Regions from separate parts of the Arthrobacter sp. UCD-GKA genome, predicted to be linked through region 1. Evidence: predicted binding sites of a transcription regulator. Region 1 holds the regulator's gene; each other region holds the start of a gene.
The links. Region 1 encodes LexA, which represses DNA repair genes until DNA is damaged. Its sites were predicted from a motif close to TCGAACANNTGTTCGA; they were not measured.
Positions count from the first base shown of each region.

Region 2: a site for LexA is predicted at 1,982-1,997, ahead of BLJ79_RS18895 (DUF222 domain-containing protein). Genes of this name have one in related genera too.
Region 3: a site for LexA is predicted at 2,330-2,345, ahead of BLJ79_RS13740 (DUF222 domain-containing protein). Genes of this name have one in related genera too.

Region 1 is NZ_MOLR01000009.1:56,890-61,167, forward strand. Features, by position in the region: gene BLJ79_RS16255 (histidinol-phosphate transaminase) at 1-992, opposite strand, end outside; gene BLJ79_RS16260 (LysM peptidoglycan-binding domain-containing protein) at 1,110-1,511, opposite strand; gene lexA (transcriptional repressor LexA) at 1,796-2,515, shown strand; gene BLJ79_RS16270 (ATP-dependent DNA helicase) at 2,608-4,278, opposite strand, start outside.
Region 2 is NZ_MOLR01000013.1:60,463-64,740, reverse strand. Features, by position in the region: gene BLJ79_RS18900 (ROK family protein) at 1-435, shown strand, start outside; gene BLJ79_RS18895 (DUF222 domain-containing protein) at 542-1,951, opposite strand; gene BLJ79_RS18890 (VIT1/CCC1 transporter family protein) at 2,580-3,683, opposite strand; gene BLJ79_RS23080 (hypothetical protein) at 3,925-4,197, opposite strand; SAM riboswitch class IV at 4,218-4,278, opposite strand, start outside.
Region 3 is NZ_MOLR01000007.1:141,145-145,422, reverse strand. Features, by position in the region: gene BLJ79_RS13745 (2,3-butanediol dehydrogenase) at 1-343, opposite strand, end outside; gene BLJ79_RS13740 (DUF222 domain-containing protein) at 832-2,163, opposite strand; gene BLJ79_RS13735 (SDR family oxidoreductase) at 2,385-3,218, opposite strand; gene BLJ79_RS13730 (FAD-binding oxidoreductase) at 3,215-4,278, opposite strand, start outside.

The DNA.
Region 1 (4,278 bases):
CCGGCCTCAAGCAGCCCGTTCCAGATGGCCTTGGTGTCCTTGATCCCGCCGAAGAACACGAAGTTGGAGTCGCTGGAGGCAGGGTGCAGGCCCATGCGGGTGAGCTCGTTGACGATCCTGTCACGCTGGATCTTGATGTCCTCAACGTTGGCCAGCAGGGCATCGACGTGCTTCAGCGCGGCATTGGCGGTGGCCTGGGTGACTGCCGAAAGGTGGTACGGCAGGCGGACCAGGCGGATCGCGTCGGTGACTTCCGGAGCCGCGGCCAGGTAGCCCAGGCGGGCGCCGGCCAGGGCGAACGCCTTGGACATGGTCCGTGAAACGATGAGCCGCTCGCGTCCCGGCAGCAGGGACAGCGCCGACGGGGTTCCGTTGTGGGCGAATTCCGCGTACGCCTCGTCAACGATCACGATGGCGTTGCTTGCCGCGCCGGCTTCGTAGACCGCTTCGACGACATCCAGGCCCAGCGCGGTGCCGGTCGGGTTGTTCGGCGAGCAGAGCAAGATAATGTTCGGCGCCGCCTCACGGACCTGTGCCGCGGCGTCGATGGCCGAGAGCCCGTAGTCCGCCGAGCGGACACCGGCCAGGTAGGCGGTGTCGGTCCCGGAGGCCAGCAACGGGTACATCGAGTAGGTGGGAGGGAAACCCATCACCGTGCGCCCGGGTCCGCCGAAGGCCTGCATGACCTGTTGGAGAACCTCGTTGGAGCCGTTGGCTGCCCAAACGTTGTCGGCTTCCAGGCCGTGGCCCAGGTAGGCGGCGAGACGTTCGCGCAATTCGGTGAACTCGCGGTCCGGGTAGCGGTTCAGTCCCATGGCTGCTGCTGAGACTTCTTCGACGATGGCGCGATGCACTTCCGGGGGAAGCGGATGGGTGTTTTCGTTGACGTTCAACTGGATGGGTACGTCGATTTGGGGTGCGCCGTAAGGTTCAAGACCTTGAAGATTCTCTCGCAGGGGCAGATTTGCCAGGCGATTTAGCCGTTCATTCACGGCTCAAGTCTACGGCGGCGGCGCGGTGACCTTGGAATCTTCACCGGTGCCAGGGGTAATAAACGGTTAGCAATGGTGGGGCGCGGCATCGAGCGGCGCGCCCGGAGGGCTCTGGCCCTAGCTTCCGGTGGGGACGAAAATTTCCGCCCCGGGATGCAGCACGGAGCTGTTGAGGTTGTTCAGGTCGCCGATCTGCCGAACGGCTTCGCGGGGCTCGAGCTGCGGGGCGAACTCCCTGGCGATCCCCCACAACGTGTCGCCCTCGATGACGGTGACGGTGACCGCTTCGACGCCCAGCGGGGTGTCGACCGAGGCATTGGCCGGGGACTGGAACAGGCCCAGGAGCATGAGCACCGCCGCGCTGACCAGGAAGATGGGCAGTGCAATCAGCACGAATTTTCCGCGGCGAGTGAGCCGCAGTGGCGCCAGCTCGGGCCGCGAGGCCAGTGCGGATTGCGGTGCCGGGGTGTAGTCGGACGTTACAAGGTGGAGCGGGGCCGAGAAAGCAGTGTTTGCCATGTCGTTGCCTTTCCTCTGTATTCATTTGCCGTACGGACCCGGTGGCCCATTCGAACAGATGACGGTTATTCGAACGCATCTTTCGAACGTGTGTTCGTAGTGCGCATCTTATTTCTAGCACCTTTGGACGACACGTGTCCAGATCTGTTCGAACAAATCTTTGAAAGTAGTGTCTTTGTCTACTAAGATGGGGGTAGTGGAGCGATGTATTGACTACATCAGTTCCCACCGACAATTTGCGGCACGCGCGGGCAACCGGCGACGATCGGGATGAGGCATTGACAATGACGACCGAACAACGAACCCCTCGACGCGACGCGAAGAGCCTGACCATCCGTCAGAAGAAGGTTCTTGAGACCATCCAGCGCTCCGTGAGCACCAATGGCTACCCGCCATCGATGCGGGAAATCGGGGACGCCGTGGGATTGGCCAGCCTCTCAAGCGTGACCCACCAGCTGAGCCAGCTCGAGAAGCTCGGCTACATCCGCCGCGACCCGCGCCGTCCGCGGGCCATGGAGATCCTGCTTCCCCTGCAGCTCAAGAGCGAGAGCAAGCTCGAAGTGGTGGAGGGCCAGTCGGATCTGAGGGCAGCCAACGGGATGAGCGTCTCGGAGCTGACCACCTCCGCGGACACCGCCATGGTTCCCCTGGTGGGGCGCATTGCCGCCGGCGGACCTATCCTGGCCGACCAGGCGGTCGAGGACGTCTTCGCCCTGCCGCGCCAACTGGTGGGACACGGCGAGCTCTTCATGCTGAAGGTCAGCGGAGACTCGATGATCGACGCCGCCATTTGCGACGGCGACTGGGTGGTCGTGCGACGCCAGCAGACCGCAAACAACGGCGACATCGTCGCGGCACTGCTCGAGGACGAAGCCACGGTGAAGACCTTCCGGCAGCGTGACGGGCACACCTGGCTGCTGCCGCAGAACTCCCGCTACGAACCCATCCTCGGTGACGCCGCAACCGTCATGGGCAAGGTCGTATCGGTCATGCGTTCGGTCTAGGCCGCACCAACATTCATCCCCCGCAAACACGTGAGGACCGGTCAAATGACCGGTCCTCACGTGTTTCCCGTGAACCCACGGGACAGGACGTCCTAGCCTTCGCTCAGGCGCTCGAGTGCGGAAATCACCGTCGCCTTGTCGGGCGTGGCCCACAGGGGCGGCAGCGAGGCACGCAGGAACGTGCCGTAGCGCTCGGTGGCCAGGCGCGAATCCAGCACGGCCACCACGCCCTTGTCGTTGACCGAACGGATCAGTCGACCGGCGCCCTGCGCGAGCCGCACCGCGGCGTGGCTCGCGGCCACGGCCATGAAGCCGTTGCCGCCGTGCTTGGCCACGTCGCGGCTGCGGGCCGAGGACAGCGGGTCGTCGGGCCGCGGGAACGGGATCTTGTCGATGATGACCAGCCGGCAGGCGTTGCCCGGCACATCCACGCCCTGCCAGAGCGTCATCGTGCCAAAGAGGCAGGTGTCGGGTTCGGCGGAAAACTGGTCCACCAGGGCCTTCATGCTGGACTCGCCCTGACACAGGATCGGGATGTCCAGGCGTGCCCGCAGGATCTCCGCCGCTTCTTCCGCGGCACGGCGCGAGGTGAACAGCGCCAGCGCCCCACCGCCGGAGGCCTTGATCAGGTCCTCGATCTCGGACAGGGTTTCCTGGGACATCTGGCGCCCGGGCTTGGGCAGGTGCTTGGCGACGTACAGGATGCCTTGCTTGGGATAGTCGAAGGGGCTTCCCACGTCCACGCCGTTCCAGGTCGGCGCCCCCTCGCCCACGAGGCCCAGGGTGCCCGCCACGGGCTCGAAGGCCGCCCCGATGGCCAGGGTTGCACTGGTGAGGATCACCGTGCGCCCGTCGAAGAGCCCCTCGCGCAGCTTGCCCGCGACCGAGAGCGGGGCGACGTTCAGGGTCGGCTGGCTTGACTCGTCGGGTTGGACGTAGCCCTCCCCCGGGCTGAAGTGCCCGGGACGCGAGGCCCAGATGACCTCGCGCTCCTCAGTCATTTCAAGCATCTTGCTGCACTGCTCCACCAGGTACATGACCTGCGAGCGGGCCATCTGGCGCCCGCCGTCGGCGGGGGCGTTGGCCTCGGGCTTTGAATCGGACAGGACCACGCGTGCGGCCTCGGCGATCTGGTTGATCGCCGCCTGCTGGTCCTCGTTCAATCCGCGGGCCATCAGCCCGGTGGGGACGCCCTCCAGGGCGCGCTGCAGCGCCTTGGCCCCCTGGTTCAGCGAATCCACGCTCACCGAGCAGTGCTTGCGCGCCGCCGAGGCAGCGGTCTGGACCATGGCCACCGACAGGGGCCGGGTCACCGAGGAGGTCACGCGGTCCTGCAGCTCGTGGGCCTCGTCGATGATGACGGTGTCGAAGTCCGGCAGCACGGCCAGTCCCTCGAACGCCGAGACGGCCAGCATCGCGTGGTTGGTGATCACGACATCCGCGGTGGCCGCGCGGGCGCGGGCCAGTTCGCTGAAGCATTCGGAGGCCATGGGGCATTTTTGGGATCCCAGGCAGTCCATCGCGCTGACCGAGACCTGTCGCCAGGCCTTGTCGCTGACGCCCGGGGCCAGGTCGTCGCGGTCCCCGGTGTCGGTCTGCTCGGCCCACTGCCGCAGCCGCACCACTTCCTTGCCCAGCACGGAGCCGGGCCCGTCCGCGGAACCGCCCAGTGCGGGGGTGCCGGAATCCATCGAGAACAGGGCGCCCTCGTCGTCATCCGGGTAGCCGCCGCCGAGCTTGTACTGGCACACGTAGTTGGAGCG
Region 2 (4,278 bases), on a different contig from region 1:
GGATGCTGGGAGCAGTATGCCTCGGGCAATGCGCTGGCCCGCGAGGGGCGCAGCCTGATGGCGGTGCACTCGCCGGTGGCCTTTGCGCTCCGCGAGGCCGCGCGCAACGACCCGCACCTGGTGACCGGTGAGCTTGTCACCGCCCTTGCCGCCGACGGGGACCCGGCCTGCCGCGAGTTGATCATCGAGGCCGGTCAATGGCTGGGACGTGGGTTGGCCAACCTGGCGGCGGTGTTGGACCCGGGAATCTTTGTCATTGGGGGCGGGCTGGGTGCTGCGGTGCCGTTGTTGGTGGAAACCGCCGAAGTCACCTACCGGGAGAACCTGAGTGGGCGCGGCTACCGGCCCTTTGCGGAAGTGGCTCGTGCAGAGCTGGGTGCCGACGCGGGAATGGTGGGTGCCGCAGACTTGGCCCGCAGGGCGCTCGCCGACTGATTCACCGTCTCCTGTGCCCCCCTGAGCGCATGGGTTTTGCCGGGGATGCGTGCTTGCATCCCCGGTGGTGAAATGGTGTGGGCTTCCCGCGCGTGGCGGCGGTCGGCTAAATTCGCTGGGGGGGTCGGGCCATGCCGGTGCCGGGACGCGGTGGCGGAGCCGTAGAGGTGTAGCTGTGGCCGCTGGGGGTGGTGATCTTGAAGGAATGGCGGCCCCGTCCGGGCAGCGGTTCCTCGTGCCAGCCGGGCGCCTCCTTGRATTGGTTGCATGTCCGGCAGCGACCCGAGGAATTAATCTCGGTGGTCTTGCCATTGCGGCGCACCTGCACGACGTGGTCTAGTTCCTGGATGCGGCCGTTGCAATGCGGGGTGCGGCACCGTTGGTCGCGGAGGGTGATGAAGCGCTTGAGGTTTCCTGCGAAACGGCGGGCCGCGGAATCCATCGCGACCAGCTTGCCGGTGTCCGGGGCGGCGTAGACGCGCCGGTACCAGGTGTCCAGCGGGTGCTCGGGATCGCCCGCCACCAGCGATCGGGCCTTGGCGGCGCTGATGTAACCGTGGCCCGGGATCAGCGCCGGTTCGTTGCTGTCACCGGCGAGGCTCTCTGGATCCATCATCACCAGTAGCTCCACCGGTCGTGAGCCGGTGGCCTTGGTGCCGGTCACCGCCTCGAAGACCGCGTCAGCCGCGACCTGGGCATTGGTGCGGTCGTCTCCGGCCTCCCGGGGACGCTCGGTCTCCCGGTGGATGACCTGCAAGATGGGAATGCCCTGGTCCAGCGGGAACTCGCCGACGATCCGCACGGAGTTTTCGTTCATCTGGTAGCCGCTGACGTACCGCTTCTCGGCGGCGTCGTCTTCATCCTGTTCGGCGGTGTCGGGTTCCAGGACGAGGGCCCAGTAGTTGACCAGCTCACGCAGCGTCGCAGTCCCGGCCTCGAAGCAGGTGTGGGTGTCCTCCCACAGCAGCTCGTCGATCATTCTCCGGGTTTCGATCTTGAGGTTCCGGGTGCCGCTGATGACCACGTGTGCCTGGTCCCAAGTCAAGATGCCTTGGCGCAGTCCCTGATGGCAGCGGTGAAGGTCTTCGGCGAGGATCCGGTAATCGTTGGTGCGTTTGGTTCCGCTCCACGGGGACAAGCGCATCGCCAGGGCAACGTCCCCGCCGGAGCCCCACGCGGGGTTCTTCTCCCTGACCCCGGCGCGCTGCCGGTCGGCGATGAGGGCGTCCTGGTAGGCGACACTGTGGTCGGCCTGCTTCGCCGTGGCGGCGCATTTCAAGGTTTCCAGGGCGCCAACCGCAGCCACCGCCTCATGGGTACCGGTCAGCACCGGGGCCTCGTTCACCGCGGCGGCCAGGGACAGGATCCCGGCGGTGCCGGTGCGGGCCAGGTGTTCGGCAACCAGTGCGTCCATGTCCGCCCCGTCGTCCAGCAGCGCTTCGTAGCCCAGATTCCTGCTGGCGCCACCGGTGGTGGTGCCGGCGGAAGGGAAGCCGCTCGATGACGTCGTTGCCATACCTCCATTGTAGAACTAGAGACCTACAATTGAAACAGCTGTTCAAGAAATTTAGAAAATGCGTCCTACTCACGATTCCTGTGGGATGAGATCGACGGATTTTTCGTCAGAATCGGTGTGCAACCTGAGTTGGGCTGCCGGGTACCAGTGGCTGTTCGCGTTGCTCCGGTCTTCACGGCAACTGCGCTTCATCTCCCGAATCAAATACTCAAACTGTGCCGGCATAACCGACCCCCAGTGAGGGGCCAGGTGGTTCTCGCATTCAACACGGGTCTCAACGTTTGTGCAGGTCCTGCTGACAACACCGAGGAGGCCGCGACAGGAGCCTCCCGGGAGGATGCACCGCATGCCCTTCCGGGGCCGCCCGCCATCCAGTTGGATGCCGTCACGCGCAATCCGACCATCCGGATGTCCACGAGGACAAGCCGGGACTTCACCAGCCATAGCCCAATTTTACGCCCGATCCCATCCCACTGGAATCGTAAGTCGGAAATATGTTCTAGTTCTAGTCATGGCCTGCTAGCCTACGCGGATCACTCCAACCTGCGGGCTGCAAAGAAACAGGGTGCCGCCAAATCCCTGATTCCGGGAGATGGCGGCACCCTGCCGTCGCTTTTCAAGTGGACCGCTAGGCCACGGACCCGCCGAAGAGCAAGCCGAGGGCATAGGTGATGCCCGCGGCGCCCAGGCCGATGGCCAGCTGGCGCAGTCCGCGCTTGGTCGGGGAGGCGCCGGAGAGCAGACCGACCACCCCGCCGGTGAGCAACAGGGCGATGCCCACCAGCACGGCGGAGAGCAGAATGGCAGGGGTGCCGCCCATGCCGAAGATGAACGGCAGGATCGGGATCACCGCACCGGAGGCGAAGAAGCAGAAGGACGAGGAGGCCGCGCCCATGGCCGAACCGATTTCCTCGTGTTCTTGGGCCTCGGCGATGTCGGCCAGCTCCGGCTGCAGCGACAGCGAGGGGTTGCAGTCGCAGGAGTAGATGCCCATGCGTTCGGCGGCGCGGTGGGCCGCATCCTCGTCGCTCATGCCGCGGGCCTTGTAGACCAGCACCAGTTCGTTGGCGTCCAGATCCAGGTCCGGGGCGGCGGCCAGGGTCACCTGTGTGGGCTTGGATGCGGAGAGCAGTTCGCGCTGGGATCGCACCGAGACGTACTCGCCGGCGGCCATCGACAAGGCGCCGGCCAACAGGCCGGCAATGCCGGAGAAGAGCACCATCGAGGTGGCAACCCCGGTGGCACCGATGCCCATGACCAGGGCGAGGTTGGAGACCAGGCCGTCGTTGGCGCCGAAGACCGCGGCGCGGAAGTTGCCCGAGAGCTGGTTGCGGCCCCGGGTGGCCAGGCCGCGCACGACCTCTTCGTGGACCAGCTCGTCGGCGGCCATCTGGCGGCTGGCGTCGGTGTCCCCGGCGTAGGGGGAGTTGCCCTCGGCGCGCTGGGCCAGGGCCAGGACGAAGACGGAGCCGAAGTGCCGGGCCAGGAAGCGGAGCATGGTGCGGCGGATCGAGGGGCTCATGGCCTTGCCGGCATGCTCGCCCAGCAGTGCCCGCCAGTGTTCCTCGTGGCGGGTTTCGGCCTCGGCCAGTCCCAGCAGGACCGCGCGTTCCTCGCCGTGGCGCTTGTTGGCCAGTTCGCGGTAGACCGCGCCCTCGGCGACTTCGTCGGCCAGGTACTTGCGCCATCGTCTGATTTGGGCTGGGGTGGGGGTCGGCGCTTGCGGCGTCATGCTCTCATCCTCGTGTGGGCGTTCACGGCCTCGGGAGGCCATGCGATGGGGAGGCCCAGCGGGATTGTTTCTGGGGTGCGTTGGACCTCGGGCCACCAGTGTGTGGACCGAAGGTCTCGTTCGCCCGGACCCGGCGTTGCCGCCTCTGGCCCTGGGTGGATTGCCGGGTTACAACGTTGTAACCAGTATGTCGACGCACCGCTGTCCCGCCGTTGCCGGCGGGGCTGGGAACTACTCCCCTTCAACCCACGAGTGTAGCGTTCGGAAGGGTCCGAGAGAATTCGCTGAGGCTAAAAATTCTGGCCCCACCAGCGCTGTTTCCCGCTTCCGGCACCCGCACCGTGAGCGTTGAGGAGGCCTCTTCCCACCTCGGCGGTGCCACGGCGTTGGTCAGGGCCGCAGCCAGGGCGGCGGGGTCCGCGACGTGGAAGCTGCGCCAGGAACCGCGCAGCCGCAACTGAAGCACCGCGCGGTGCACATCAAGCAGGGGCAGGACGGGGATGGAAGGTGCCATGGCGGTACGGGACGGCCTTTCACTAGCTCTTGCCGGGGCCAAGTGGACCGCGGCCGCTTCTTCATCCGAACCACCCATGAA
Region 3 (4,278 bases), on a different contig from region 1:
ACAGGTGGTAGTTTCCCGCCTGGCAGGAGGCACATTGCCCGCAGGTGAAGTACGGCTCGACCACGACGTTTTGGCCCACGGCGAGGTCCATCACGCCCTCGCCCAGCGCGGTGATGGTTCCGGAGAATTCGTGCCCCAGGGTCACCGGGGCTTCCTCGTGGGACAGCGGGTGCGGGTGGCCCGGGGAGGGGATGAAGATGGGGCCCTCGAGGTACTCGTGCAGGTCGGTGCCGCAGATGCCGCACCATGCGACGTCGATGGCCACCGCACCGGGGCGGAGCTCGGGCTCGGGGATCTCTTCGATGCGGATGTCTTTTTGTGCGTAGAAGCGTGCAGCTTTCACGGCGAATCCTTTCTCGAACGACCGGACGCGGGGCACGCGCCCGTACGGATACCGGAGGGCAAAATGGTTTGTCCGTGCATGGAATCCGTTCGTTCTCGACGCTACCGCCGTGCCGCGGCCGGTGGCTAGATCGAAGCGAGGAACTTTCGATGGACGGCAGGGAGGAAGATCGATGCAGGCCAAACATTGCGGTGGAGTCCGGCGTCAAGGGAGTGCACGAGAGCGCTAGTGACTCGAATAGTTGATGGTCATGATCGCTACGACTGCATGCGCATCGCTGCCGGGAGTCGTTTGATAGTGGTTGTTGTATTGGTAGTTGATTCGTCCGCTGGCTCCCTGCCTGCCCCGGCAGCCTTCCTCGTTTTCCTCCATCGCCTGAAGAACCTGCCGGTTTTCCCCAAACTACAGCAGGACACGACCAAGCTCCCCCTGCGGGGTTTGGTGGTGTCCTGCTGGTCTTGAATTGGATGGATCTTTTCGCGGGTCCATCAGCCGCCCGGCGGCCCCGTGCCGGGAAGGCCATCCTCGGATATGTTGCTTCGATGCAGCCCGGTTTTCATGCCCGGAAGGGGCGGTGCTTTCGAAATATAGGTGTGGCTGCTGGGTGTGGTGATGTTGAAGCTGTGCCGATCCCCTGGAGTCGGATGTTCGTCCCAGTCAGGTGCTTCCTTGGTCTGGTTGCAACTGAAGCAGCGACCCGAGGAATTGTCCTCGGTGGTTTTCCCGTTCTTCCGGACCTGCACCACATGGTCGATGTCGCGGATCTTTCCGTTGCAATAGGGGGTGCGGCAATATTGGTCACGCACCTTGATGAGCTTCTTCAGGTTTCCGCCAAAGCGCCGCGCCCTGGATTCCATTGCCACCAGCTGCCCGGTCCGGCTTTCAATGAACAGGCCCCTGACCCAGATCGCCAGTTCGTCCTCGGGACCTGCCGCAACCATTTTCCTGGCTCGGTTCGCGCTGATAAATCCGTAGCCCGGTATCAGCACGGGCTCGTTGCTCTCCCCGGTCAAAACGGCGGTGTCCATCACCAGCAGAATTTCAAGTGGGACGCCTCCGGCGACCTTGAGCCCGGTCATGAGCTCGTAGAAGGCGTCGGCCTGGATCTGCCCGGCACTTCGTTCTTCCCCGGGTTCCCTCTGGGCCTTTTCCGCTTCTCCGGCAAGCACTTGGAGAACGGCAATCCCCAGGGATAACGGCAGTGTCCCGCTGATCATGACCTCGTGGGCGTTGATCTGGTAACCACCGATGCAGCGGTTTTTCCAGGCTTTCGCCTCGAGATCCTCCTCGGTCTTGGGCTCCAGGATCTTCGCCCAGTAGGCAACGATGTCAGCCAGCTTTGCCGTTCCCTGCTCGAAGCAGTTGTGCGTTTCTTCCCAGAGCAACCTGTCGACCAGTTGCCGGTTGGCGAGTTCCAGGTTCCGGGTTCCACTGATCACGATCTGGGCCTGCGCCCAAGTCACCTTGCCGTCACGCAGTCCCKGTCGGGTCAAGGGCAGGTCCGCCCCCATCATCCTGGAGCTGTTCATGAATTGGGTCCCGCCCTTTGGCGAGATGCGCATGGCCAGCGCGACTTCCTTGGAGGCTCCCCAACCCGGGTTTTTTTCGCGGAGGTTACGCCTTTTCCGGGCGGCCGACAGGGAATCTTCGTAGGCCACGGCGTGGTCGGCCTGTTGCGCGAAGATCGCGCTCTTCGCGGCCTCCATCGCGGCGATGTTTTCCACGGTGTCGAAGTGGTCTGCAGGGATGTCCATGCGGTTCAGGCCGGAAGCCACGCACCTGATTCCGGCGGCGCCGTTGCTGGCAACATAGTCAGCCACCACCGCATCCAAGTCGACGCCTTGGGCCTTGAGGTCCGCATACCCCAGTCCAGTGCCGGAACCATCTCTGGTGTTTCCGGCTGAAAGAGTACCGCCCGATGACTTACTGGCCATATAACCAGTATAGAACGATTACCCGAAGTAGAAAATAGTTGTTTCACATTTTTCGTATAAATATTCTACTCACTACCGGCAGGTCTCCATTCTCCCCGAGCTGGATGCTATTTGCGCCCGGTGAAGTGCTCCATGGACTTGTACACCCCGAACACGCGCCCTGCGACGACGTCCCAGGCGGCAATCGGCAGCACCCCGCGCAGCGCAGTGCTCAGCTTCACGGTCCAGGGCATCATCAGCATCGGCTGACCGTCCTTCATGGCCCGCCAGACCCTCTCGGTCACCGGGCCCGGCTCCAGCAGCGGGGTCAGCAGCGGCCCGCGGGCGCCGGCGAACATGCCGGTCTTGATGTAGGAGGGACAGAAGGTGGTCACCTTGATGTGCCGGTGCCCGGCCTGCACCAGTTCCAGGCGCAGCGAATCGCTCCAGCCGATCACCGCCCACTTGGAGGAGGAGTAGACGCTCATCTTCGGGTTGGCCAGCAGCCCGGCGGCAGAGGCCACGTTCACGATCCGCGAGGTTCGACCGCGGGAGATCATTTCGGGCAGGAATTCGCGGGTGATGTGCATCAGCGCGAGGGTGTTGATGTTCATGGTCGCGGCGATGTCGGAGCGCTGGTCGTGTTCCCAGAAGTACTTGCCGCGCACGATGCCGGCGTTGTTGATCAGGATGTCCGGGGCCCCGACGCCGGAGCGCACCGCCTCGGCGGCTTCCTCGATGGATTCGAGCCGGGACACGTCCACCACCATGGTGTGGATCTGGCTGCCGCCGGCGCGCAGCTCGGCGGCCGTGCGCTCGAGCTCCGCCGCGTTGATGTCCCAGAGGATCACGTGGCTGGCATGGTCGCGGACGGCGAGCTGGGCATACATCTTGCCCATGCCCATGGCCGCCCCGGTGATGAGCACGGTCGATCCGGCCAGTGTGTCGATGACGGGGTTCATGGCTTCTCCTGGGTTGTTGTCGCGTTCTGGGGTGCGGGGATGAGTTTTCCGGGGTTCATGATGCCCGAAGGGTCAAGGGTTTCCTTGATGCCGGCCAGCACCGCGATGCCCAGGGCGCCGATTTCCGCCTCGAGGTACGGTGCGTGGTCGATGCCCACCGCGTGGTGGTGGGTGATGGTGGCCCCGGCCGCGACGATGGCCTGGGAGGCGGCTTTTTTCACGCGGGCGTTTTGCGCCGGCCCGTCCTCCTCCAGCCCGGCCAGGAACGTGAAGTAGAGCGAGGCGCCGTCCGGGTAGACGTGGGAGATGTGGGCCTGCACGTACCCGGTTCCCCCGCCTTCCGCCAGGGCGTCGAGGATGGCGCCGCGCACCGCGGCGTAGGTGGCCTCGAGCCTGGTCCAGGTGGCGGCGGTTTCCAGGGTCTCGACCAGCACGCCGCGGGTCAGCAGCTCGTCGCGCAGGTAGGGCCCGGAAAAGCGCCCGCGCTCCCAGGCCCGGGCCGGTAGGGGTCCGACGTAAATCCCCCCGGCGGCGCGCAGGATCCGTGCGCTGCGCCGCTTGCGGGCGGCGGTTTCGCGCTTGGAACCCTCCCAGACGAACAGGGCGAGCGCGGGTGCGTGCTGGCCGCGCAGCCCGAGGTACCTGGACATGGCGGCGGTCTTGGGGCCGCCGAGCTTGAACGTGGCCGCAGTCTGGTCGGTGTCGCTGAGCCTGCACACGTGGGGCATGTCCCCGCGGACGCCCTCGTGGCGCAGCCGCCGCAGGGCTGCGGCCCCGGCGTCGAAGGATTCGAAGGACCAGGCGCCGTGGCTCCTGGATTCGGGCAGCGGGTGGATGAGCACCGTGGCGGAGGTGATGACGCCCAGGGTGCCCTCGGATCCCACGACGAGGTCCAGGAGCCTGGGCCCGGCGGCTGTCCCCGGTGCCGTCGAGCCGACGTCCATCGGGCCGGCGGGCGTCTCGAGATGGACGGCCTTGACCAGGTCGTCGGAGCGGCCGTACCCGGTGGAGGCCTGGCCGGCGGAGCGCGTGGCGACATAGCCGCCGAGGGTTGCCTCCT